4 regions of the Glutamicibacter sp. AOP38-B1-38 genome follow, and region 1 is predicted to be linked to each of the others. Evidence: riboswitches for the same ligand, from Rfam matches in the RefSeq annotation. Region 1 holds a riboswitch; each other region holds the start of a gene.

What was found. A riboswitch is a leader RNA that binds a small molecule or an ion and turns the genes downstream of it on or off. The one in region 1 is predicted to bind S-adenosylmethionine.
Region 2: linked by a shared signal. The riboswitch ahead of ACT3TP_RS04285 (hypothetical protein) and the one ahead of ACT3TP_RS08780 (methionine ABC transporter ATP-binding protein) in region 1 are both predicted to bind S-adenosylmethionine.
Region 3: linked by a shared signal. The riboswitch ahead of ACT3TP_RS06820 (bifunctional o-acetylhomoserine/o-acetylserine sulfhydrylase) and the one ahead of ACT3TP_RS08780 (methionine ABC transporter ATP-binding protein) in region 1 are both predicted to bind S-adenosylmethionine.
Region 4: linked by a shared signal. The riboswitch ahead of ACT3TP_RS14420 (acyl-CoA dehydrogenase family protein) and the one ahead of ACT3TP_RS08780 (methionine ABC transporter ATP-binding protein) in region 1 are both predicted to bind S-adenosylmethionine.

The regions. Positions count from the first base shown of each region.
Region 1 covers NZ_JBQSWU010000012.1:53,383-58,836, forward strand. The annotation lists gene ACT3TP_RS08775 (methionine ABC transporter permease) at 1-93, opposite strand, end outside; gene ACT3TP_RS08780 (methionine ABC transporter ATP-binding protein) at 90-1,124, opposite strand; SAM riboswitch class I at 1,271-1,360, opposite strand; gene ACT3TP_RS08785 (ASCH domain-containing protein) at 1,637-2,152, opposite strand; gene ggt (gamma-glutamyltransferase) at 2,402-4,225, shown strand; gene ACT3TP_RS08795 (LLM class flavin-dependent oxidoreductase) at 4,307-5,454, opposite strand, start outside.
Region 2 covers NZ_JBQSWU010000005.1:48,455-53,908, forward strand. The annotation lists gene ACT3TP_RS04275 (LOG family protein) at 1-25, shown strand, start outside; gene ACT3TP_RS04280 (VIT1/CCC1 transporter family protein) at 93-1,196, opposite strand; gene ACT3TP_RS04285 (hypothetical protein) at 1,259-1,525, opposite strand; SAM riboswitch class IV at 1,544-1,656, opposite strand; gene ACT3TP_RS04290 (DinB family protein) at 2,129-2,716, opposite strand; gene ACT3TP_RS04295 (helix-turn-helix domain-containing protein) at 2,932-3,495, shown strand; gene ACT3TP_RS04300 (hypothetical protein) at 3,634-4,047, shown strand; gene ACT3TP_RS04305 (ROK family protein) at 4,082-5,104, shown strand; gene speB (agmatinase) at 5,276-5,454, shown strand, end outside.
Region 3 covers NZ_JBQSWU010000008.1:133,913-139,366, forward strand. The annotation lists gene ACT3TP_RS06800 (alpha/beta hydrolase) at 1-365, opposite strand, end outside; gene ACT3TP_RS06805 (SHOCT domain-containing protein) at 567-956, shown strand; gene ACT3TP_RS06810 (SGNH/GDSL hydrolase family protein) at 1,005-1,871, shown strand; gene metX (homoserine O-acetyltransferase MetX) at 1,964-3,109, opposite strand; gene ACT3TP_RS06820 (bifunctional o-acetylhomoserine/o-acetylserine sulfhydrylase) at 3,112-4,467, opposite strand; SAM riboswitch class IV at 4,548-4,665, opposite strand; gene ACT3TP_RS06825 (VOC family protein) at 4,840-5,454, shown strand, end outside.
Region 4 covers NZ_JBQSWU010000025.1:49,135-54,588, forward strand. The annotation lists gene ACT3TP_RS14410 (CdaR family transcriptional regulator) at 1-395, shown strand, start outside; gene ACT3TP_RS14415 (GntP family permease) at 658-2,019, shown strand; SAM riboswitch class I at 2,499-2,589, shown strand; gene ACT3TP_RS14420 (acyl-CoA dehydrogenase family protein) at 2,644-3,870, shown strand; gene ACT3TP_RS14425 (acyl-CoA dehydrogenase family protein) at 3,904-5,133, shown strand; gene ACT3TP_RS14430 (hypothetical protein) at 5,199-5,405, shown strand.

The DNA.
Region 1 (5,454 bases):
CCAGGTCTGTCCATAGGCAGGAAGCATCAGGGCGGGCAGTTCGTTCCATGGGGTGTCGGTACCGACCGCTGCGCTTTCGGTTGGGATTCTCATACCGCCACCTCGATGCGTTCCGCGCGGTCGGCCACACTCGCGAGGAGCTGCTGGGATCGTGGCGTGGCGCGCAATCCCCATCCAGCCAAGACGGCAATAGCTCGTTCTGCGGCAATGCCCGCGAGACCGATTTCAACGCGGCCCAGCGTTCCCTCGTGGTGTGCTTCCACGGAGCCACCGAGCAGCGCGACCCGCGCGCCATGTTCGGTTCCCAGCCGGGATATCCAGGCTGGGTCCACATTTGCCGCCTGGTAGGCCACGGTCAGCGTGAAGTCGTAGCCGGCGGGCACCAGATCGGGGCGCAATGGCAGAAGCTTTGAACCGGTCACCGATCCCGGATCCGCTACCAGGCCTCGAAGTTCGCCGTACTCGGCGATTCGACCGCCATCGAGTTGCGCGACGCGGTCGGCGATATGGCGCACCACATCCATCTCGTGGGTGATCAAGATAATCGCCAAGCCCAAGTCGGTGCGCAGGGAATCAAGCAGTTCCAGCACCTGCGTGGTGGATTCCGGGTCGAGCCCCGAGGTTGCTTCATCGGAGAGCAGCAGACGCGGACGCAGCGCCAGCGCTCGGGCAATGCCCACGCGTTGGCGTTGGCCACCGGAAAGTTCTCCGGGGTACGAATTTGCCCAATCCGCCAGACCTACGCGATTCAGGAGTTCAGCGACCCGGTTTTCCATCTCGTGGTGGACTACTCCCAGGTTTCGCAGCGGCAACGCAACGTTTTCGGCTACCGTCATGCGGCGCAAAAGGGCCGAGTTCTGGAAGATCGTGCCGATGGCACGACGTTCGGCGCATAGTTCTTTGCCAGAGAGCACCGACAAGTCCTTGCCTTCTACCAGGATCTGACCGCTGCTGGGCTTTTCCAACAGCGAGATGCAATGGGACAAGGTGGACTTCCCGGCGCCTGAGGGCCCAACCACCGCGGTGATTGTCCCCGATTGAACGTCCAGGTCGATCCCCTTGAGGACCTCCACACGGCCCTGGGCCGTTTCGTAGTGCTTATGCAGCTGGCGAATCTCAATCATGTGATCGTCCAGATAACGTCGTTTGCATTTGTTCTCCTTGGTGCTGGCACCGCGCAGAGTCTCAAACAGCGACGATCCACGGATTCAGGATGCCGCTGGCTTTCGCCAGGCTCTGAATCTCGGGAACAAAGCCGGTGTTTCAGACTGCTCCATCGGTCCTGGCTGTAGCACCGGCCCCGTGAGGGTGGTTGCTGCGACGTCGTTGAGCCAGGTCTCTCGGTCGCTCTGGATGGTTACCATTCGATAGGTGAATCGAACAGTTTCAGTCTGTGCCCGTGCCCGCTTCGTGAACAACCATGACGTTATATACGCGTCATGAAGTCGACCTCGGTGCGCAGATCGGCGGAAAACCGGCCATAAATGCGCGACTCACCCGTCATATGTCGCCACGTGACGACGCTGAATTCGCATCTTGACTCAGGAGAACTCGGCGGGTGCGAGGACGCCCCTGGGCCTGAACGCAAAGCAAGCTTCCAGAACCGAAAGGTGGAGATGAATTAGGTGCCTGGAAGCTAGCTGCGCGGCCAGACCACTTCGAAGCGTTCGCACACGATCCGCTCACCGGGCACGCCGGTCATTGCCGGTTCCCACTGCTTGGCGAAATCTGCCTGCTGCGTCCGTTTCCAGAACTTTTCGTGTTCCCGGCGCCAGCTGGCCAGACTACGGTCATCCTCGCCCTCGGCAAAGGCAAAATCTGCATCCACCTGGTCGAATGATTTCAGCGTCACCTCGCTGGTACGCAGGATAATTTTCGGTGTCCCGGAGCCGTCGCAGGCGATCCAGTGCGAACCGACCCGCGGAAGCGGTTCGTTCTCGGCAAGGTAATCGTTTTCAAGGCTTGAGGTGGCACGTTTCTGCCCGTGGGTTACCTGATGCAGCAGTGCCTCGGCGAGCTCAGCGCTGTCTCCGAAGTATTCCACCACGTAGTCGCCCGGATCGGTGGCACAGCTGTTTCGGTAGTCAGCCCACATTTGCGCGGCGGCGGCGAGATCTACCGGGGGCAGCTCGGAGGTAGGTTCATTGCTCATTCTCCTAGCCTAAACGCAGTCCGGCCACCGAAGCTGCTGTATTCGGTGGCCGGATCGCTGGCTGCCGCGGTGGCGGCATGCCCTCCGAAGCCCTTGAGGCGACGGCGGTGAATCCGACGCTAGTGAAGTCTTCACCTGAGCGTAATGAGCGACAAGCATGCGCGGTGACGCGTGTCACAGCCTAAGTCTCAGGTGCTTCTCCCGTAAATTGGCGCTTGCTTCATCCCCACCTTTTCAGGAGATCAAAGTATGTCACGAGCAAGTACGAGAGCTATCGCCAGCGCCGCGGCACTGGCGCTGGGACTGGGAACTTTCACCGCCCTTCCGGCCAGCGCCGATCCCAGGGCGACCGACAAAACGCCTACGGCCAAAGGCAGCGGCGGCGCAGTCTCCTCCGTAGACCCGGAAGCGACCGCCGCCGGAATCGAGATCCTGCGCAAAGGCGGCAACGCGGTTGATGCGGCGGTCGCAACGGCGGCCGCGCTAGGCGTGACCGAACCTTATAGTGCGGGCATCGGCGGCGGCGGCTACTTCATGTACTACGACGCGAAAACCGGAAAAATCAGCACCATCGACGGCCGGGAAACCGCACCGGCAGCAATGCCCCAAGATGCCTTCATCGATCCGGAAACCGGCGAGCCCTACAATTTCACTCCCGAACTGGTGACCAGCGGCGTGGCGGTCGGCGTACCCGGAACCCTGGCCACCTGGCAGCGCGCGCTGGACAATTGGGGTTCCCAAAGCCTGAAGAAAGTTCTGCACCCAGCGACCCAGGTAGCTTCACGCGGCTTCGTTGTCGATGAAACATTCCGCGAACAGACCCTGGATAACAAGGAGCGCTTCGCAGCCTTCGGCTCCACCAGCGAGCTATTCCTGCCTGATGGCGATGCGCCGCACGTTGGCAGCATCTTCAAGAACCCGGATCTTGCCCAGACCTACCGGTTGCTGGCGAAGCAGGGCCCCTCGGCGTTCTACCAGGGCGAAATGGCCGAAGAAATATCCCAGACGGTGCAGGCTCCGCCCACGTCCGCGGACACCGAACTCCCGGTTCCGGCTGGCTATGTGAGCACCGCCGATCTCGCGGACTACGAGGTCGTGGAGCAGCAGCCAACCCAGGTCAGCTACCGCGGCCTCGATGTTTACGGCATGGCTCCATCCTCCAGCGGAGGAACCACCATCGGTGAATCGCTGAATATTCTCGGCGAGTTCGACCTCGCCGGCATGGAGCGGCCCACCGCGCTTCACCACTACTTCGAGGCGACGGCCCTGGCCTACGCCGACCGTGGCAAATTTGTCGGCGACCCGGCCTTTGTGGATGTTCCCACCGATACGCTGACCGACAAGCTCTTCGGCGTCGACCGGGCGTGCGCGGTAAACCCCGAACAGGCCGCGGAGAAGCCGGTGGCGCCGGGCGACATCGAGGACTATGACGCAGTGTGCCCGGCGGCAACCAGCGAGCCGGTGGTTGAGCAGGATACCGAGAACATCTCCACCACCCACCTGTCGGTGGTGGACCGCTGGGGCAACGTCGTCTCCTACACCCTGACCATCGAGCAGACCGGCGGCTCGGGCATCGTGGTGCCCGAGCGCGGCTTCCTGCTGAACAACGAGCTGACCGATTTCTCCACGGTGTACGATCCCGCCGACCCGAACCGGATCGAGCCGGGCAAGCGTCCGCGCTCCTCGATGGCGCCCACGATCGTGCTGCGCGATGGCGAACCGATGCTCGCCATCGGCTCCCCCGGCGGCTCCACCATCATCACCACGGTGCTGCAGACCCTGGTGAACCGCATTGACCTGGGCATGGATCTGAGCGAAGCCATCGCGGCCCCGCGCGCCTCGCAGCGCAATACCGCGGCGGTGACGGCGGAGCCCGAATTCATCGAGGCCTATGGGCCGGCGCTTGAGGCTTTCGGGCACAAGCTCACCGCCGCCGGTGATTCCTTCACCCCGCAGGCTGAGATCGGTGCGGTTGAGGCGGTGGAAATCGCCGCAGACGGGACCTTGATCGCGGCGGCTGAACCAAACCGCCGCGGAGGCGGTTCGGCCATGGTGGTGAACCCGGCCAAATAGCCGTTAAAGCCAGCGAGTCCCCGCGGAATTCAACATTTCGCGGGGACTCGCTGGCTTTGCTAGCGCTTGATCTTCAAGGATTTAGGCCTTGGTGGCCAATCGGTTGGAGATCTTGTACTGGGCCGCGCGGTGGGTGTCCTTCACGCGGTCGCCGGCGCCGAACAACTTGTGGCGCAGCGAGCCCTCGGTGTATTCGGTCTTGTAGACCCCGCGTGCCTGAAGCTCGGGAACCACGTACTCGACGACGTCCTCGAAGGTACCTGGAGTGACAGCATAGGCGAGGTTGAAGCCATCCACGTCGGTGTAGTCCACCCAGTCGATGAGCTTCTCGGCGACCTCGGCACCCGAACCGACGGAGACCGGACCGAATCCGCCCACGCCGATCCATTCGGCCAGCTGCCGGATGGTCCATGGCTTTCCGGTATCACCGCTGGCCTTCTTGAAGGTTTCCACCGAGGACTGGATGGCGTTGGACTTCACGTCGTCGCCAATCACGTCATCTGGTCCGTAAGCGGACATGTCGATGCCGGTCCAACCCGAAAGCAATGCCAGCGCGCCGTCGATATCCACGTAGGAGCTGTAGTCCTCGAACTTTGCCTGGGCAAGTTCCGAAGTTTCGGCGGTGATGATGGTCTGCATGGCGAAGATCTTGATGTCGTGGCGGCCACGGCCTGCGGCCTCGGCAGCATCACGGATCTTGGCGACCGCTTCTTTGAGCAGGTCACGGGTAGGGCAATTCACGAAGATCGCTTCGGCGTTCGACGCGGCGAATTCGGTGCCGCGCTTGGACGCGCCGGCCTGGTAAATCACCGGGGTACGCTGGGTGGAAGGCTCGGTAATCGCGATGCCTGGAACCTTGAAGTACTTGCCCTCGTGATTGATCGGGTGCACTTTGGAATGGTCGGTGTAGACGCCGGATTCCTTGTTGTTCTGCACCGCGTCCTCTTCCCACGAACCTTCGAGCAGCTTGTAGACCACTTCGAGGTACTCATCGGCGTGGTTGTAGCGCTCGTCGTGCTCCATCTGGTCTTCCTGGCCCATATTTCGGGCCGCCGACGGCAGGTAGCCGGTGACCACATTCCAGCCGACACGGCCATTGGTCAGGTGGTCCAGGGTGGCCAGGCGGCGCGCGAAGGCATAAGGGTGCTCATAGGCGGTGCCGGCGGTGACGCCGAAGCCGAGGTTCTCGGTGACCGCGGCCATCGCGGAGACGAGCATCATCGGGTCAT
Region 2 (5,454 bases), on a different contig from region 1:
ATTGCGGCGCCGCACGCGGTTCTAACAACGATAGTGGCCGTTGCCTCAAGCTGTGTCATGTTGGGGCAACGGCCAGCAGTCTGCTTTTGGAGCTAAGCCACGGTGGTGCCGAAAAGCAAGCCCAAGCAGTAGGTTACAGCGGCCGCACCCAAGCCAATGGCCAGCTGACGCACGCCACGTTTGAGCGGGGACGCACCGGATAGCAGGCCAACGACGCCGCCGGTGAGCAGCAACGCGATGCTGACCAAAGCGACCGCCACGCTCACCGCAGCTAGCCCGGTGAGCCCAAAGATGTAGGGCAGGATCGGAATGACTGCGCCCGAAGCAAAGAACATGAACGAAGAAATGGCGGCTCCCGGTGCCGAACCAAGCTCCTCATGTTCGCGTTCCAGTTCCGCGCTGCGAACTTCTGGATGGAGTGAGAAGGAGGGGTTGCAATCGCAGGTAAACAGCCCCATGCGTTCTGCCGCGCGGTGTTCGGCGTCCTCATTGTTCATGCCACGTGCTTTGTAGATCAACACCAATTCATTGGCGTCAAGATCGAGGTCACGGGCGGCAGAAAGCGTGACTTGGGTGGGGCGCGACGCGGTGAGAAGCTCACGTTGGGAACGGACTGACACGAATTCCCCGGCAGCCATGGACAGCGCGCCGGCCAGCAGGCCGGCAATTCCGGAGAAGAGCACGAGGGACGAGGCCACACCGGTGGCGCCGATGCCCATGACCAAGGCCAGATTCGAAACGAGCCCGTCATTTGCGCCGAACACCGCGGCTCGGAAGTTGCCGGACAGCCGGGATCTGCCGGCCGTAGCCAAAGCACGGATGACTTCCTCATGCACTTGCTCATCCGCGGCCATTTGCGGCGCGGCATCCTGATCGGTGGCGTAAGGAGAGTTGCCTTCGGCACGCTGGGCCAGCGCCAAGACAAACACCGAACCGAAATGCCGGGCCATGAAACGCAACATGGTGCGCCGCATCGACGGACGGACCGGGCGCACGTGTTCACCGAGCTTAGCGCGCCAGTAATTTTCGTGGCGTTCTTCCGCTTCGGCTAGCCCACGGAGAATCTGGCGTTCTTGTCCGGTGCGCTTTTCGGCCAGTTCACGGTAGATCGCACCTTCGGCGACCTCATCGGCCATGTACTGGCGCCAGCGGCGGATCTGCGCCTTGGATGGTTCGGGAATTGAGGTTGGGGCCATCACGGGGATGAGTCTCCTGCGGCAGAATTGGATCATTCACGGGCAGATGATCCGGGTTAGGTTCAACCCCCTAGTTTAGTGAGTGAGTCGAGCACTGGGAATTTGGCAAGACTAAATACCTTAGCGGCGCCAGGGTTTTGCCCTCGGGCTGCCACGAATACCGAAAGTTCCTCGCGCTGCCTGTCGAAGCTCGGCGGACCCACGGTTCTGGCTAGCAATCGGGTGAGCAGGTGCGGGTCGGTGACGTAGTAGCTGACCCAGACTCCGCGAAGCGGAAACTGCACCTGGCCGGTTTGCAGGTCAATAATGGGAAGGACGTTTGAAGCCATAACTATCGTGGACCCTTAAAAGAGCTCTTGCCCGTAGCCGGTTGGAGTACGGACCGCTTCTTCATCCGAACCACCCATGAACCTGGGGTTGGTGTGCGGCCAGTCGGAGCTTGGCGCCGCATCTCGTGAAGCAACACCACGATGCTACACCCGTGGGCTGTCCGGATGCGTAGTGAGACGTCATACTCGGCTCTCGCGGGCCTCATGGGAAGCAGAGCCGAGCACCGGGAGGTGCACGGACCGCGCCCACAAGAACCCTGCGCTTGGCGCAGGCGAAGGTCGCCGGGCGGGGATCTGGACATCGGGCACTACCGGTGGCTGGCCCGGTGACCGATCTCCGGCAAGTGGCTCCCCTCCCGACCCGCCGTCGATGCCGCCAGGCCTGCCCGAGCCGCGCGGGAGTATCGCTGCGCAATATGCCGCTCAGGTCCAACGCCTCTGGTCCGTTGGGACCAACGCCAGGCTACGGACCGGCAGTTTCACCAGGTGGTGCTCCTAGTCGCTGGGCTCGGTCAGGGCCATCCGAGCTAGCGCGAGCCTATGCGGCCTGTTAGAGGCGGTGCCCTGCCAGAGCTATGAGCAAGATTTGGCGAAGAATCGTTGTTAGGACTGCTCGGCGATTCGCTGCAGCGAGGAGCGTTGTTCCTTCCATTGCTCAGCGCTGAATCCAGGGATATTTCTCGCCTGTTCGCGCAGTCCTACCTGTCCGTCGAGAAGCTCTCGAACGATATCGAGATGCCCGGCATGCCGGGAGGTCTCCGCGATCATATGAACAATAAGATGCTCCACGGTGGTATGCCGATGCACGGACCACCAGGGGACCTCTGCCGGGGATTCTAAGTTCAATTCGTCAAGCGCGTGTTCGGCAAATGCGATGGATTTTCGGTACAACGCGAGAACATCTTCTACCGAGAAGCTGGCCGGAGGCAGGAAGTCGATCTGCGGTTCATCGCTTTGCAGTAGTTGAAGCACATGCCGATCGTTGGGCACACGACCTAGGCACTCGCCGAAATAACCGTATTCGGTGATTGCTAGGTGGTAGATGACACCAAGCATGTGGGTTCCGGTATCCGTCATGGGGCGGCGGGCCAACTCCTCGGAGAGTCCCTGGCACTTCCAGAGCACGGTGTTGCGGGCCTCGTTCAAGTAGGTCCGAAGCCTCTTGGAGGACGGATTGCCAGCGGTATCCATGTGCCGAGTCTAGTTTCTTGGCGATTGAATAAACAGCGCCGGCGCATTGAGGGCTTGGTTGCTGACTTCAGGACTGAAGCGTGAGTTCGGCGAAGTTCTCGTTGCCTATTGGTAAACTGACGCAGTGTAGGAACCTGAACCGGATTGGTTTAGCGGAATTGTAGGCCGGGTGCTGCCAAGCTAGGGCTGCGCCGGTGTCAAAATGGTGGGAGAGCATGAAAACACTGCCCGTAGAGCCCACCGGCTCGTCGATTAATATCGGCGCCCGTTTGCGTGGGGTACGCCAAACCCGACGAATGACCATCGACCAGGTGGCCGAAATGTCCGGACTGACCAAGGGGTTCTTGTCTCGCGTGGAGCGAGACTTGACTAGCCCTTCGGTGTCGACGTTGCTCAGGCTCTGCGAAGTGTTGGGCTTAGAGGTTGGACAGCTCTTCTCAGTACCTGAAACCAAATTGGTCAGGCTGGAGCACGCGCCGCGAATCGCTTTGGGTGGTCAAGGGATCACCGAACAACTGGTCACTCCCCGCGCCGAGACCAGGGTGCAGATGATTAGGGCAGAGGTCGCGCCTCAGGGCTCGGGGGAAGCCGAGCTGTATTCAGTGGATTGCAAGGTGGAAGTTCTGCACGTGATTTCCGGAGAATTTACCTTGGTTCTGCCCGAGGACCGCATTGAACTGCAAGCGGGCGATACGGTAACCTTCCCGGGCCGTGAGCCGCACAGTTGGGAAAATACTTCGGACCGGACCGCCGTAGTGACCTGGACGCTGTTGCTCTGACCAAAACCGCAATGCGCTTTTGAAGGGCTTGCGCGTTTTCCGTCCGTGCCGGGTTTCGGCCGGGCAAAGCCCAAAGCGTATCCTTGACATAGCGTCAACAACTTTTCTCGACGCCGATAAATAACCGAAGGGAGCTCCGTGACGGAAAGCGAGCCACGGGCTGAACTGGTCGAACTGCGCTCCGCGAGCTGGTGGATGTCTGCAATTCTCGGTGTCTTAATTGGTGTGACCATGACATTGATCCGCACTCAACGTTATTTCTTCATCGCTGGGGCGGCGATTCTGGCGGGGGTCATTCTGGTCATCGGCTTACGCACTATTCACCGTCGTTCTCAATACCCGCAGATGGCACAGGCGAAAACCTCTTGGGTATATGCGGTGTGGACGCTGGTGCTACTAGTGCTTGCCGGGCCCGTCCAGCTGGTATATGTGGCGGATGAACTCGACGAGATTGCGATTAAGTCCTTCGTGCTTTCGGCAGGTTTCTGTTTTGGGTTCCATGAGGTGGACCGGGCATTGGTAGCGAGCAGCAAGAAGTCCTTCGAAGGCTAGCTGCTGAACTACACGCACGCATTGGGAGGGTGAAATGTCTACCGAAAACCTTGCGGTCGGCATAGACATCGGCGGGACGAAGATCGCCGGGGGCGTGGTCGATGGCCACGGCCGGATTCTTCGCCGAAGCTTCCGCCCTACTCCGGGCCGGAGCGCAGCCTTGACCGAAGATTCTATTGCCGAGGTAGTCAGCGAGCTCAGCGACGGGGATGCTCATATGCCCGTGGGCGTCGGGGCCGCCGGCTGGATTAACCGAAGCGGTTCGCATGTCCTCTTCTCCCCGCATCTTGCATGGCGTGATGAGCCGGTGCGTGAACGTCTTGAGTCGAAGATGAACCGCCAGGTCGTCCTGAATAATGATGCCGACGCCGCAGGGTGGGCCGAGCATCGTTTCGGAGCTGCGCGAGGCGAAGAGCTGAGCGTCTGCCTGACCCTTGGCACGGGTATCGGCGGTGCCATCATGTTCGGCAACAGTATTCTGCGTGGCAGTTTTGGCGTCGCAGGGGAGTTCGGGCACCAGACTTTGGTGGTGGACGGCCATCGTTGCCCGTGCGGAAATCGAGGGTGCTGGGAACAATACGCGTCGGGCAACGCACTGGGCCGTGAAGGCGCGGAGCTTGTCCGGTTGGATTCTCCGCGGGCGCATAGCCTGCGTGAAGCCTGCCATGCGGATCCAGCCAAGGTGAGCGGAGCGATGGTGACGGCATTGGCGGTCAATGGCGACCCTGCCTGCATGGAGCTCATCGATGAGATGGGCCGATGGCTCGGGAGGGGAATCTCGAATCTTGTGGCTGTGCTGGATCCTGGTGTCGTGGTCATCGGCGGGGGGACTAGGGTCTGCTTCTACCTGCCTGGTCGAACAGGCGGAGGCCTCCTACCGGCAGTTACTGCCGGGGCGAGGCTACCGGCCGTTTGCTCGCGTTGTACGAGCCGAGCTTGGCTCGGATGCCGGGCTGATCGGCGCTGCGGACTTGGCCCGGTGGCACGGGTAACTCGTTTCCTGCGAATGCGCACTATTCGCTTCATCGCATTTTCACGTTCCAAATCAGCGACCTAATCCCGCAACCCAATCGGTGTTGCGGGATCGCTGTTTTAACCAGCAAAAACCGGTTTTCGTGGCTTCGCTGTTGATTGCACCTTGACGGTCGGCGCACCGATAAATAGCATGGGAGGAAACTCATGTTTCATATTAGGCAACTCTTGTCGAGTGTGCCGGGAAGAAGCGCTCATGAAGGAAGTCCGGATCGAAGAAAATGGGAACATCGGACCCATTAATGCCGCGGTAATTCCGCGCTATGCCGGAGGCGGCACCTATGCACGGCTTCCGCGGCTGGACCAAGTCCAGAAATCCGATATCAAGATCGTCGGTGTTCCTTTTGACTCCGGTGTTTCCTACCGTTCCGGCGC
Region 3 (5,454 bases), on a different contig from region 1:
TCCGGCTGATAACGCAGCAACGAAGTTGCCACGGCCATGCCCATAGAGAACCCAAGCAAACTCACCGAGGAATGTTGCTTGCTAATTGGCTCTAGCCAACTCCACAAATCCGTGATTGCTGATTTCACTTCATTAAAGGAGTAATCCAGATCTTGCATCAGTGGGAACCAGGTGAAACCCGGCCCCAGTGCTTGAGGTGCACGCACGGAGACAATCGTGAATTCCTTAGGCAGCATAGGAGCCAACCCCATGAGGTCTTCTTCATTGGATAGGTAGCCGTGCAAGAGCACGAGCAACGGTGTACCCGCCCGTTCTTCCTCGGGACGAGACCAGATAACTGTAGGATTCCAAGTTTTTTCGTTCACCCAACAAGTCAACCAGAATCTTGCGCACTTTGATCCGCAATAGTGGTCACAAGTCTTTTGTTGCAATAGCGTAAACTTCAAAAATCATCTTACATTCTGTTCATAAACATGTTTGACTAGTGATAATTATTCAAATACGCAGCACCAGCGGTCATAGATCTTTGTGGTCGACAGGGGCCAACTCGCAGAATTACGGGACTCATGGACGAGATGGATATAACACAGCTGATCGATTCTAATGAATTGCAGGATTTCGGTTTCATCGACGAAGACCCACTGGGTGGTTCAACTTTCGTGGAAACGACCTTTAGCGCTATTCCGTTACTAACGGGAATATTTGCCGTGCTCTTTATCCTTTTCGTGGGCTTCATCATTTACATCGCAGTTCGAAATTACAAGGCAACCAGAAAAGCGGGATTTGATCCATTCACCCTACAGACAGACGTCGCCACCCGGTTGGCTCGCTCGCAGATGCTAGCTCCGAAGAAAACTACGGAACAGAAACTATCCGAGCTAGACGATCTGCTTACACGCGGAATCATTTCTCGCGAAGAATATACGCAAGCGCGAAGCCAAGCGCTGCGCGATTAATTGTTCTCATCCGTTGACATAAAGTTACCCAAGAGTAACAATGTAGGAGTGTCTGAAAACCCAATCTCCGGCCCGGCAGCCCCACCCCAAGAAGTACATCATCCATGGCGGCGTTACGTTGCGCTCGGAGATTCTTTTACAGAGGGAATAGGTGACCCCGATCCGCACAATCCGGGAAGACATCGTGGGTGGGCTGACCGCGTCGCCCAGCAATTAAGTACCACCGTTCCGGATTTCGCCTATGCAAACTTAGCCATCCGCGGACGGCTAATCAATCAAATAGTTGCAGAACAGCTTGAACCAGCAATCGCGCTTAAACCGGATTTGATCAGCATTTGCGCGGGCGGAAATGATGTCATCCGGCCCGGCGGCGACCCGGATAAAATCGCCGAAAAGCTAGATGGCGCCATCAATGAGTTAAGTGGCACTGGGGCCACCATTGTTTTACTGACCGGCCCGGACATTCGCGACACCCCGGTACTTGGTGGGATTCGTGGCAAGGTCGCAATTTACAACGAAAACGTCCGTGCCATCGCCCAACGTCATGACGCAGTCGTGGGAGATCTCTGGGCATTGAGCGAGCTGCGCCAAACACAAATGTGGGATCCGGATCGCTTGCACTTTTCCCCCGCGGGCCACCAAGTGATCTCCGCAATGGTGCTCGATGCACTGAACGTTCCCCACGAACGCGTCATGGACGCGCAATTAGAACACGCAACCCGAAGCTGGCGCGAAGCACGAATTGAAGACCTGCAATGGGCTCGCGAGTACTTTGGTCCGTGGATCCTGCGCAGGATTCGCCACCAGTCTTCCGGTGATGGAGTTAGCGCAAAAAGACCGCTTCCCACGCCCTTCGCCGTGCAGCCGCCGAATGCCTCGCTGGGTGCTGGAGATAGCGCTCCCGGACAAAAATAAAGACACAAAACAAATGGGACGTGGTTTGTTGCACCGATTACTGGTGCGAAAATCCACGTCCCAAATGTATATGACTGCTTAGTTTTTAGCCCTTAGTCATCAAAGACTAGGGCGGTCAGTACCGGTCCAAGTTGCTTGGCGTCCGTCAGGAAACCGTCATGTCCAATCGGTGAATCGATGTAATGCACCGGCTTAGGCTTCGGCAACGAGGCGGCGAGCAGTTCAGACTGCGCCGGGAAGTACAACCGGTCGCTGTTGACCGCGGCGACCACCACATTCACCTTCTCCAGTCGAGCCAGCGCAACCGTGAGCGATTCGTAACCGCGCGCCACGTCATGGCTCATCAAAGCCTCGGTGAGCACCAGGTAGCTATTCGCGTCAAAACGATGAACCAGCTTGGTCGCCTGGTGATCAAGATAGCTTTCCACCTGGTATCGGCCGCGTGGGCCGCGTGTTGTAACAAACGGCTGTTCGCCGGTCTGCGCATTACGCGCAAACCGCGCTTCAAGCTCAGCCTCCGAACGATAGGTAATATGCGCCAGGCGTCGAGCCAGGCCCAATCCGGCATCCGGGCGCACTCCGTTGGCATAGTAGTCGCCCTGCGCAAAGTTGGGATCGAGGCGAATGGCCTCGGTCTGCACCTGCGCAAAAGCGATCTGTTCTGCCGTGGCTTGCGCCGTGGAGGCCATCACCACCACGTTCTTTACGCGTTGCGGGAATTCAACCGCCCATTCAAGGGCTCGTGCCCCACCCATGGAACCGCCGATGACCGTATGCCAGGAGTGCACCCCGAGCAGGTCGGCCAACCGCGCTTCGAGGCGCACGGAATCCTTGATGGTAATAAAGGGGAAGCGTGAACCCCAGGCGTTGCCGTGCTCATCTGGCGAACTAGGTCCGGTGGACCCATTGCAACCACCGATGATGTTGATGGCCACGACAAAATACTTGTCGGTATCAACAGTTAGCCCGGGGCCGACAAAATCTTCCCACCAGCCCGGGGTCTGCGAATCTCCGCGCGATACGTGCGCATCACCGGTCAACGCGTGCTTCACCAGCACCGCGTTGGTCCCCTCCGCGTTAAGCTGGCCCCATGTTTCGTAGGCCAACTCGATCTGCGGTAGGTAGCCACCGGTTTCGAAGGTGTACTCCCCCACGAACGCACGACGCAAAATGCCGTCTTGCCCGTCGGTAAGTTCCTGCGATGGCAGAGTTTCTTCGGTAGTCACTATGGATGCCATGCCTAAAGGGTTTCCTGCAATTCCTGGTGAGAGAGCTGCTTAGTGGCAGCAAAACCAAGTTGCAGATCAGCGAGAATATCCTTGATGTTTTCAAGTCCCACACTCAACCGAACGAGGCCCGGACGCACACCGGCGGCCAGACGTTCGTCTTCGGTCAATTGCGCGTGGGTGGTCGACGCCGGGTGGATGACGAGCGAACGAACGTCACCGAGGTTGGCCACATGTGAATGCAGCTCCAGCGCATCCACAAAAGCCTTGCCAGCTTCGAGTCCACCAGCAATATCGAAGGCAATAATCGCGCCGACACCGTTTGCCGAGTACTTCTGTCCGCGTTCAAACCACGGCGAGGAAGGCAGGCCAGCGTAAGCGACCTTTTCAACCTGCTCCTGGCTTTCAAGCCAGACGGCTACTTCCTTCGCGTTTTGCACGTGACGCTCGATACGCAGAGACAAAGTCTCCAGACCTTGAGCAATAAGGAAAGCATTAAACGGTGCGACAGCCGCGCCCAGATCGCGGAGCAACTGCACGCGAGCCTTCAGAATGTAGGCAAGATTGGCACCAAGGATGCCATCAACGCCCAGATCGCGGGCGAACACCAAACCGTTGTAGGACTCATCGGGGGTGTTGAAGTCCGGGAAACGTTCCGGATCCTTCGCAAAATCAAATTTGCCCGAGTCCACGATTACGCCGGCAATGGCGGTGCCGTGACCACCGAGGTACTTGGTGGCCGAGTGGATGACGATATCCGCGCCCCACTCGATGGGGCGGATCAGATATGGGGTTGCCAAGGTGTTATCAACCAGCAGTGGAACCCCGACCTCATGGGCAATCTGTGAGACTCCCTCGATGTCCAAAATGTCTTGGCGCGGGTTGGAGACGACTTCACCGAAGAAGGCCTTGGTATTTGGCTTCACCGCTGCACGCCACTGATCCAAGTTGTCTGGATCCGCCACGAAGGTGACCTCGATACCGAGCTTGCGCAGCGTGTGCTTGAGCAGGTTCTGCGTTCCACCGTAGAGGCTCGGGCTGGCCACCAAGTGGTCTCCAGACTGAGCCAAGTTGAGAATTGCGAGGGTGGTTGCTGCCTGCCCCGAGGCGACCAGCAGTGCGCCGACGCCGCCTTCAAGATCCGCGATACGGTTTTCTACCGCTTCCTGCGTTGGATTACCGATACGGGTGTAAATCGGCTCCAGCTCCTGCAGTGCGAAGCGAGCCGCGGCGCTCTCGGCGTTCGGGAAAACAAAAGACGTGGTTTGGAAAATCGGCAGGGCACGCGCACCGGTGACCGGATCTGGTTGCTGCCCGGAATGGATCTGACGTGTTTCAAAAGACCAGTTGTTACTCATGGTTTCCTCCATATTGTTTGTCGACTATGGGGGTACACCACTCAAAAACACACCGACGGCAAATTCCTCGTCGAGGAGCTTTCGAAGGGGGTAACCCGCGCTTGTCCTCAACGCTTGGTGCGTCGAGGGCCAGGTCTTCACCCGGGGCACCCCACCGCGGCGGAGGGTTGCCGCCCAGTAAGCCGGGGCTTGTTACTGGGACTCATGACCTGACTCAAGTCTGCCCGATAGCCGAAGAATTTGGCAATATGAGATAGCTTAACGTGACTCAATCGGTCATATAGATCTTTAATGAAGAAATTTATGCAGACTGTTCGATCCCACCATTACCACTTAGGGTCGCCTAAGTCGAGACTGAGATCACATAGTGACATGATGGGGCACATGATGAGGCTAGATCACGTTAGTTACGCATGTGGCCCCGATGGGCTCATGCCAACCGCCGAAAGAATCTCCAAGGCTTTGGGCCTGGAATTCGTCAAGGGGGGCGTACATCCGCGTTTTGGAACGCGGAATGTAATTTTCCCGCTCAAGCACAACCAGTACCTAGAAGTTGTTGAAGTTCTAAACCACCCTTCCAGCGACAAAGCACCGTTTGGGCAGGCAGTACGAGCCCGCTCCGAGCTTGGCGGCGGCTGGATGGGATGGTGCGTTTCCGTTGAAGACCTCTCCAGCGCCGAAGAGCGGCTGGGACGTAAATCTGTTCCGGGAAACCGCAAGTTCCCAGACGGCCGCGAACTCACCTGGCAGCAAGTTGGAATCAAGGGGCTCATCGCTGATCCGCAGGTTCCGTATTTGCTTCGCTGGGACGCAGGAACGGAGGATCTGCACCCTTCGAAGGCTCTAGAGCCTGTAGGTGCGATTCAAAGCATCACTATCGCTGGTTCCCGCGACCGCGTCCTAGACTGGCTAGGCCAGCCAGAGAACGTCAATCTTGGCGCGGTGAGCATGGAATACGAAGCACCCAACGGCACTCCGGGCATCTTGTCGGTCACCTTT
Region 4 (5,454 bases), on a different contig from region 1:
CGGCAGAAGGCGCCGGACACCTGCTGGCCGAAGCCGAAGCCCTCCGTGCCCTCGTGGCGCTCCCGGCGCTGATACCCCAGCGACGAAACCGGGAGATCTGGAGCCCGGAAATCGCCACCGCTATCGCGCGCACACCGGCGCAGAGCCTGAGCCATATTGCCCGGCCCGCCCGGGACTTGAGCGAAGAGCAAGCGAAGACGCTGCTGGTCGTCACTGCCGCAGCATCGATGACCCAGGCCGCAACCGAACTGCACATACACCGCAATACCCTAGTGCAGCGTCTGGAGCGCGTAGCCCTGATCGCCGGGGTGGACATCCGCCACACCGGCCAGGCGGTGCGGCTGCAGCATGCCATCTACGCAGCGGTCGCCCTAGACCAGAAACACATATTCTAGGAATTTCCGGCATAAGAATATGGGCGTGCGCCCATAGGTGATTGAGTCCGCAGTCCCTAGTATTGGCAAGATGCTCGAAGTTGAGCGCCCGCTGAACCGGTCCTCCCGGCCGAAACAACCTTCGCAGGAAAAGCCTGAGCAGCTTGACCTGGCGGAATAGCGGGCGGCAGCAACGGGCCGGAACTCGCACCCAGAACGACCGCCTGCGCCATTGCAGGTTCGGGCTGGGGGCCACAGATATTGGCAAAGGAGCCAACTCGCCGTGTATGAACTCCTCGTTCTGCTGATCCTCGTGGTGGCCATTGTGCTGGTCACCGCACGCTGGAAAATCAGCCCCTTCCTCGCCCTCATCGGCGCGGCCATCCTCGCGGCCTTCGCCTACAAGATCCCCATCGCCGAGGTCGCCTCCACGGTGACCACCGCCTTTGGCAGCACCATGGGCAATATTGGCCTCGTAATCCTCTTCGGCACGATGATCGGCATCATCCTGGAGCGTTCCGGGGCCGCGATCTCCATGGCCGATGCGCTGATCAAGGTGCTGGGCACCAGATTCCCCAACCTGACGCTGTCGCTCATCGGCTACATCGTTTCCATACCGGTCTTCTGCGACTCGGGCTACGTGGTGCTCAACTCCCTGCGCAAGGCCATCACCCTGCGCACCGGTGTTTCCACGCTGGCCACCTCCATTGCCTTGATGACCGGCCTGTATGCCACCCACACCATGGTCCCGCCGACCCCAGGACCGCTGGCAGCCGCCGAGTCCATCGGCATCGCCGACAACCTCGGATTGATCATCGCCATCGGCCTGCCGGTGGCAGTGGTCTCGGCCATGGCCGGGCTGTTCTATGCCAGCCGCTTCAACAAGTCCACGTGGACTCCGCTGCCATCCGAGGATGAGAACGACATCTCCGAGCTCGATTACGAGCAGCTGCGTGCAAGCTTCGGCAAGCTGCCAAGCCCTGGCTTGGCCTTCCTGCCGATCCTCGTTCCGCTGGTCTTGATCTGCGCGGCATCGATTGCCAAGCTTCCATCGCATCCCTTCGGCGAAGGCGCCGCACTGGAAGCACTGTCCTTCATCGGCACCCCGGTGATCGCGCTGATCTTCGGTTTGCTCGCCGCGACCTTGCTGCTGAACGGCAATAAGAAGCTTGCCGACTTCAACGAGCAGATGCACGAAGCCGTGCGCACCGCGGCGCCCATCCTGCTGATTACCGGTGCCGGCGCAGCCTTTGGTGCTGTGCTGGCAGCCTCGGAGCTGACCACGATCCTCTCCGATTCGCTCAGCGGCTTGGGTCTCGGACTGGCTGTGCCATTCCTGATCGCCGCGGCATTGAAGTCGGCGCAGGGCTCATCCACCGTGTCGATGGTGACCACCTCGGCGCTGGTCGCCCCGATGCTCGGATCCCTCGGTCTGGACTCCGAACTGGGCATGGTGCTCAGTGTCCTGGCAGTTGGCGCCGGCGCGATGGTCGTCTCGCATGCCAACGATTCCTACTTCTGGGTGGTCTCCCAGCTCAGCCGCATCCCGGTGATCACGGCCTACAAGACCTTGAGCGTGGCCACCGCCATCCAGGGCACCGCCGCATTTGCTACCGTCTGGATCCTCGGGGCATTCCTGCTCTAGTAAATCCAAGAAGCCTGCATAAACCAATAACCGCGCCATCAGTGGATGGCGCGGTTATTGGTTTAACTGGCGGGATGGCCGCAATAGGCAAGGCTGCAACTTCGAGCACAGCCCAGCTTTCCCCATTGACTTGCTGGCAAGGATTACGGGCATGGGAACAATGACCGGCAATCCGGCCATCTGGGATGCCTGATCGCTGGATCCATGATCCACCCCCGCATTCGCTGACGCTTATCGCTGTCGGCTAATTGAGAAACCGAGATCCCCCTGACAGGTGCCCGGTCGATTGATGCTGGATCCGGATATCAAGCTCTCCGATCGCCGATGACGTAACCTCCAGAAGTATGACGGCGTCCCAGCGCCTTCGGGGCGGTCCAAGTCCGCCGGAAATCTCGCTTTGTGACGACTTCTGACCGACTATTCCGTCGGATGACGTGCTCCTTCCATCCGCTCATGCCGCGGTGTTTCACTCGAAGTACCAACCATCCAGAGCGGCTGAGAGACCTGGCTCGACGACGCCGCAGCAAGCCTGCATTCGGCAGCTAGTGCTAACGCCAGGTTCGATGGATCAGCAGAAAGCAACTTTCTGCTTCCTTCGGAGCAAGACTCTAAGGGAGAACGAAAATGACCGTACTGAGCACGCAACTGCCCCGCGTTCCCTACACCGGGAGCGCAGACGAGGCCGAGCTCGCCCACTGGCGCGAGATCGCCGAGCAGGTCGCGGCCACCCTGGCCGCGGACGCGCTGGAGCGCGACCGCAAAAACGAGCAGCCCTTCGCCGAGGTGCAGCTGCTGCGCGAGGCCGGGCTGCTGAACCTGCTGGTTCCGGCCGAATTCGGGGGAGCCGGAGCGCACTGGGCCACCGCTTTTGAAACCATCCGCATCCTGGCCGCGGCCGACGGGTCCATCTCCCAGCTGCTGGCCTACCACTACATCAACCAGTCCGGCATCGCCTTCTACGCTCCGGCCGAAGCCCAGGCCGAGTGGTGGCAGCGGACCGTGGCCGGAGGCTGGCTCTGGGGCGATTCGGTGAATCCGGTGGACCCGCAGCTGACGCTCACCGCGGAGGACGATGGCTTCCGGCTGAACGGTTTCAAGCGTTTCTCCACCGGCTCCGGAGTCGGCGAGGTGATCGTCGTCAACGCCGAGGTCTCCGGAGGCCCGCGACACGGCGAAGTGTTGGCCTTCGTCCTCCCGCGCAACCGGGAAGGGCTGGAAATCGTCGATGACTGGGACTACCTGGGCCAGCGCTTGAGCGCCTCGAACTCGCTGAAGTACCACAACGTGCGCATCGAGGCCGCCGATCTGCTCGGGGCGGTGACCGACGAGCCGGTCTCCACCCTGCTCACCCCCGGGATCCAGCTGGCCTTCGCGAACTTCTACCTGGGCATCGCCGAGGGCGCGTTGGCCCGCGGCAAGCAAATCCTGCTGGGCCGCAAGAACGCCTGGTTCCTCTCGGCGGCGGAGACCTACTCCCAGGACGTCGTCTTCCAGCGCACCGTGGGCGAGCTGAAGGCGCGCACCGCCGCGGTGGCCGCCCTGGCCGAGAAGCTCGGCCGCAAATTCGATGCGCTGCTGGCCAAGGCGGGGAATGTCACCCAGCCTGAACGCGCGGCGCTGGCGGTGGAAATCGCCGAGGCCAAGGTGGTCTCCACCGAGATCGGCGTGGAGGTCGCCAACCGCATCTTCGAGGTCACCGGTTCCTCCTCTACGCAGAATGATGTGGGCCTGGATCTGTTCTGGCGCAATGTGCGCACCCACTCGCTGCACGACCCGGTGGACTACAAGAAAATCGAGGTCGGCGCGTACTTCCTGCGCGGGGAAACCCAGCCGCTCTCGCTCTACACCTAAACCTCAACCGCACCCACGGATTGGACCGAACTGATGACCGTACTTGCCACCGCCAACCGCCTGGCTGAATTGAAAACCCGCTTCGCCCCGCACTTTGAAAAGATCGCCGCCGGCGCCGCCGAACGCGACCGCAGCGGAGAACTGCCGCACCAGCAGGTGGCCGAGCTGGCCGCCGCCGGCTTCGGCGCATTGCGCGTCCCGGTCTCCCACGGCGGGGCAGGGGCCACCTTGGCCGAGCTCTTCGAATTGCTCGTGGACTTGGCCGCCGCGGACTCCAGCATCGCCCAGGCCTTGCGCGCCCACTTCGCTTTCGTCGAAGACCGCCTGGTAGCCGCCCCGGGGCCGGGGCGCGACAAGTGGCTGGCCCGCTTTGCCGCCGGGGAGTTGGTGGGGAATTCCTGGACCGAGATCGGCACCGTGAAGGTGGGCGAGGTGATCACCAAGGTCACCCCGGATGGCGAGGGAGGGTTCCTGGTCAACGGCACCAAGTACTATTCCACCGGCTCGATCTTCGCCGACTGGCTGGATACCTACGCCGAGCGCACCGATACCGGCAAGCGCGTGATCGCCGCGGTCAACCGGCACCAGCCCGGCGTGGTGCTGGCCGATGACTGGGACGGCTTCGGACAGCGCACCACCGGCACCGGAACCTCCACCTTCACCGACGCGGTCGTCGCCGAAGAGGACCTGATCGACTTCGACACCCGCTTCAAATACCAGACCGCGTTCTACCAGCAGGTGCTGCTGGTTGTGCTGGCCGGGTCCGCCAAGGCCGCCGAACGTGACTTCGCCGCCGAGCTGAAGGCCCGCAAGCGCACCTTCAGCCATGGCGCCGCCAACGTGGCCGCCGAGGATCCGCAGCTGCTTCAGGTCATCGGCGAGGTATCCGCCACTGCGTTCGCGGCGGCCGGAACCGTGGAACGCGTGTCGCAGTCCCTGCAGGGAGCCTATGAAACCGCGTTGGCGCGGCACGAGGGCGAAGTGACGTTGGAGGAAGACGAGGCGGCCAATGACGCGGCCGAGCTGGCCAGCGCGCAGGCCCAGGTGGTGCTGACCCCGCTGGTGCTCAACGCGATCACCCACGCCTTCGACGCGTTGGCCGCTTCGGCTACCAGCGTTTCGAAGAACCTGGACCGGCATTGGCGCAATGCCCGCACCGCCGGAAACCACAATCCGTGGGTGTTCAAGGCCCGGCTGATCGGCGATCTGGCGGTCAACGGCACCGAACTGCCGCGTGTTTGGGCCATCGGCGCCTCGAAGTAGCATCCAAAGACCAGGCAGGCCCAGCATTCATCTTGAGTGCTGGGACTGCAGCGTGCAGCGCATCAATGACCGAGCAGCTCTCCGGCACCCCCTGGGTTCACCTCGCCGGCAACAACTCTCAGCAGATAAAGCTCTGGGGATTCGCGGTCCGCGGCGGCCTTCCGATAACAGGCAGCGCCCGGACTCGGCGATTGCCTGATTCCGTAGCGGACGTCACCGTCTACAACTCGATGCTTGCCGAAGACCAGATGGATCTCGAGGCGCGGTGCTGATCCCTTCCGGAAGAGGGCTCTCAGCGTATTTCTGAAGGTACTGCGTTGC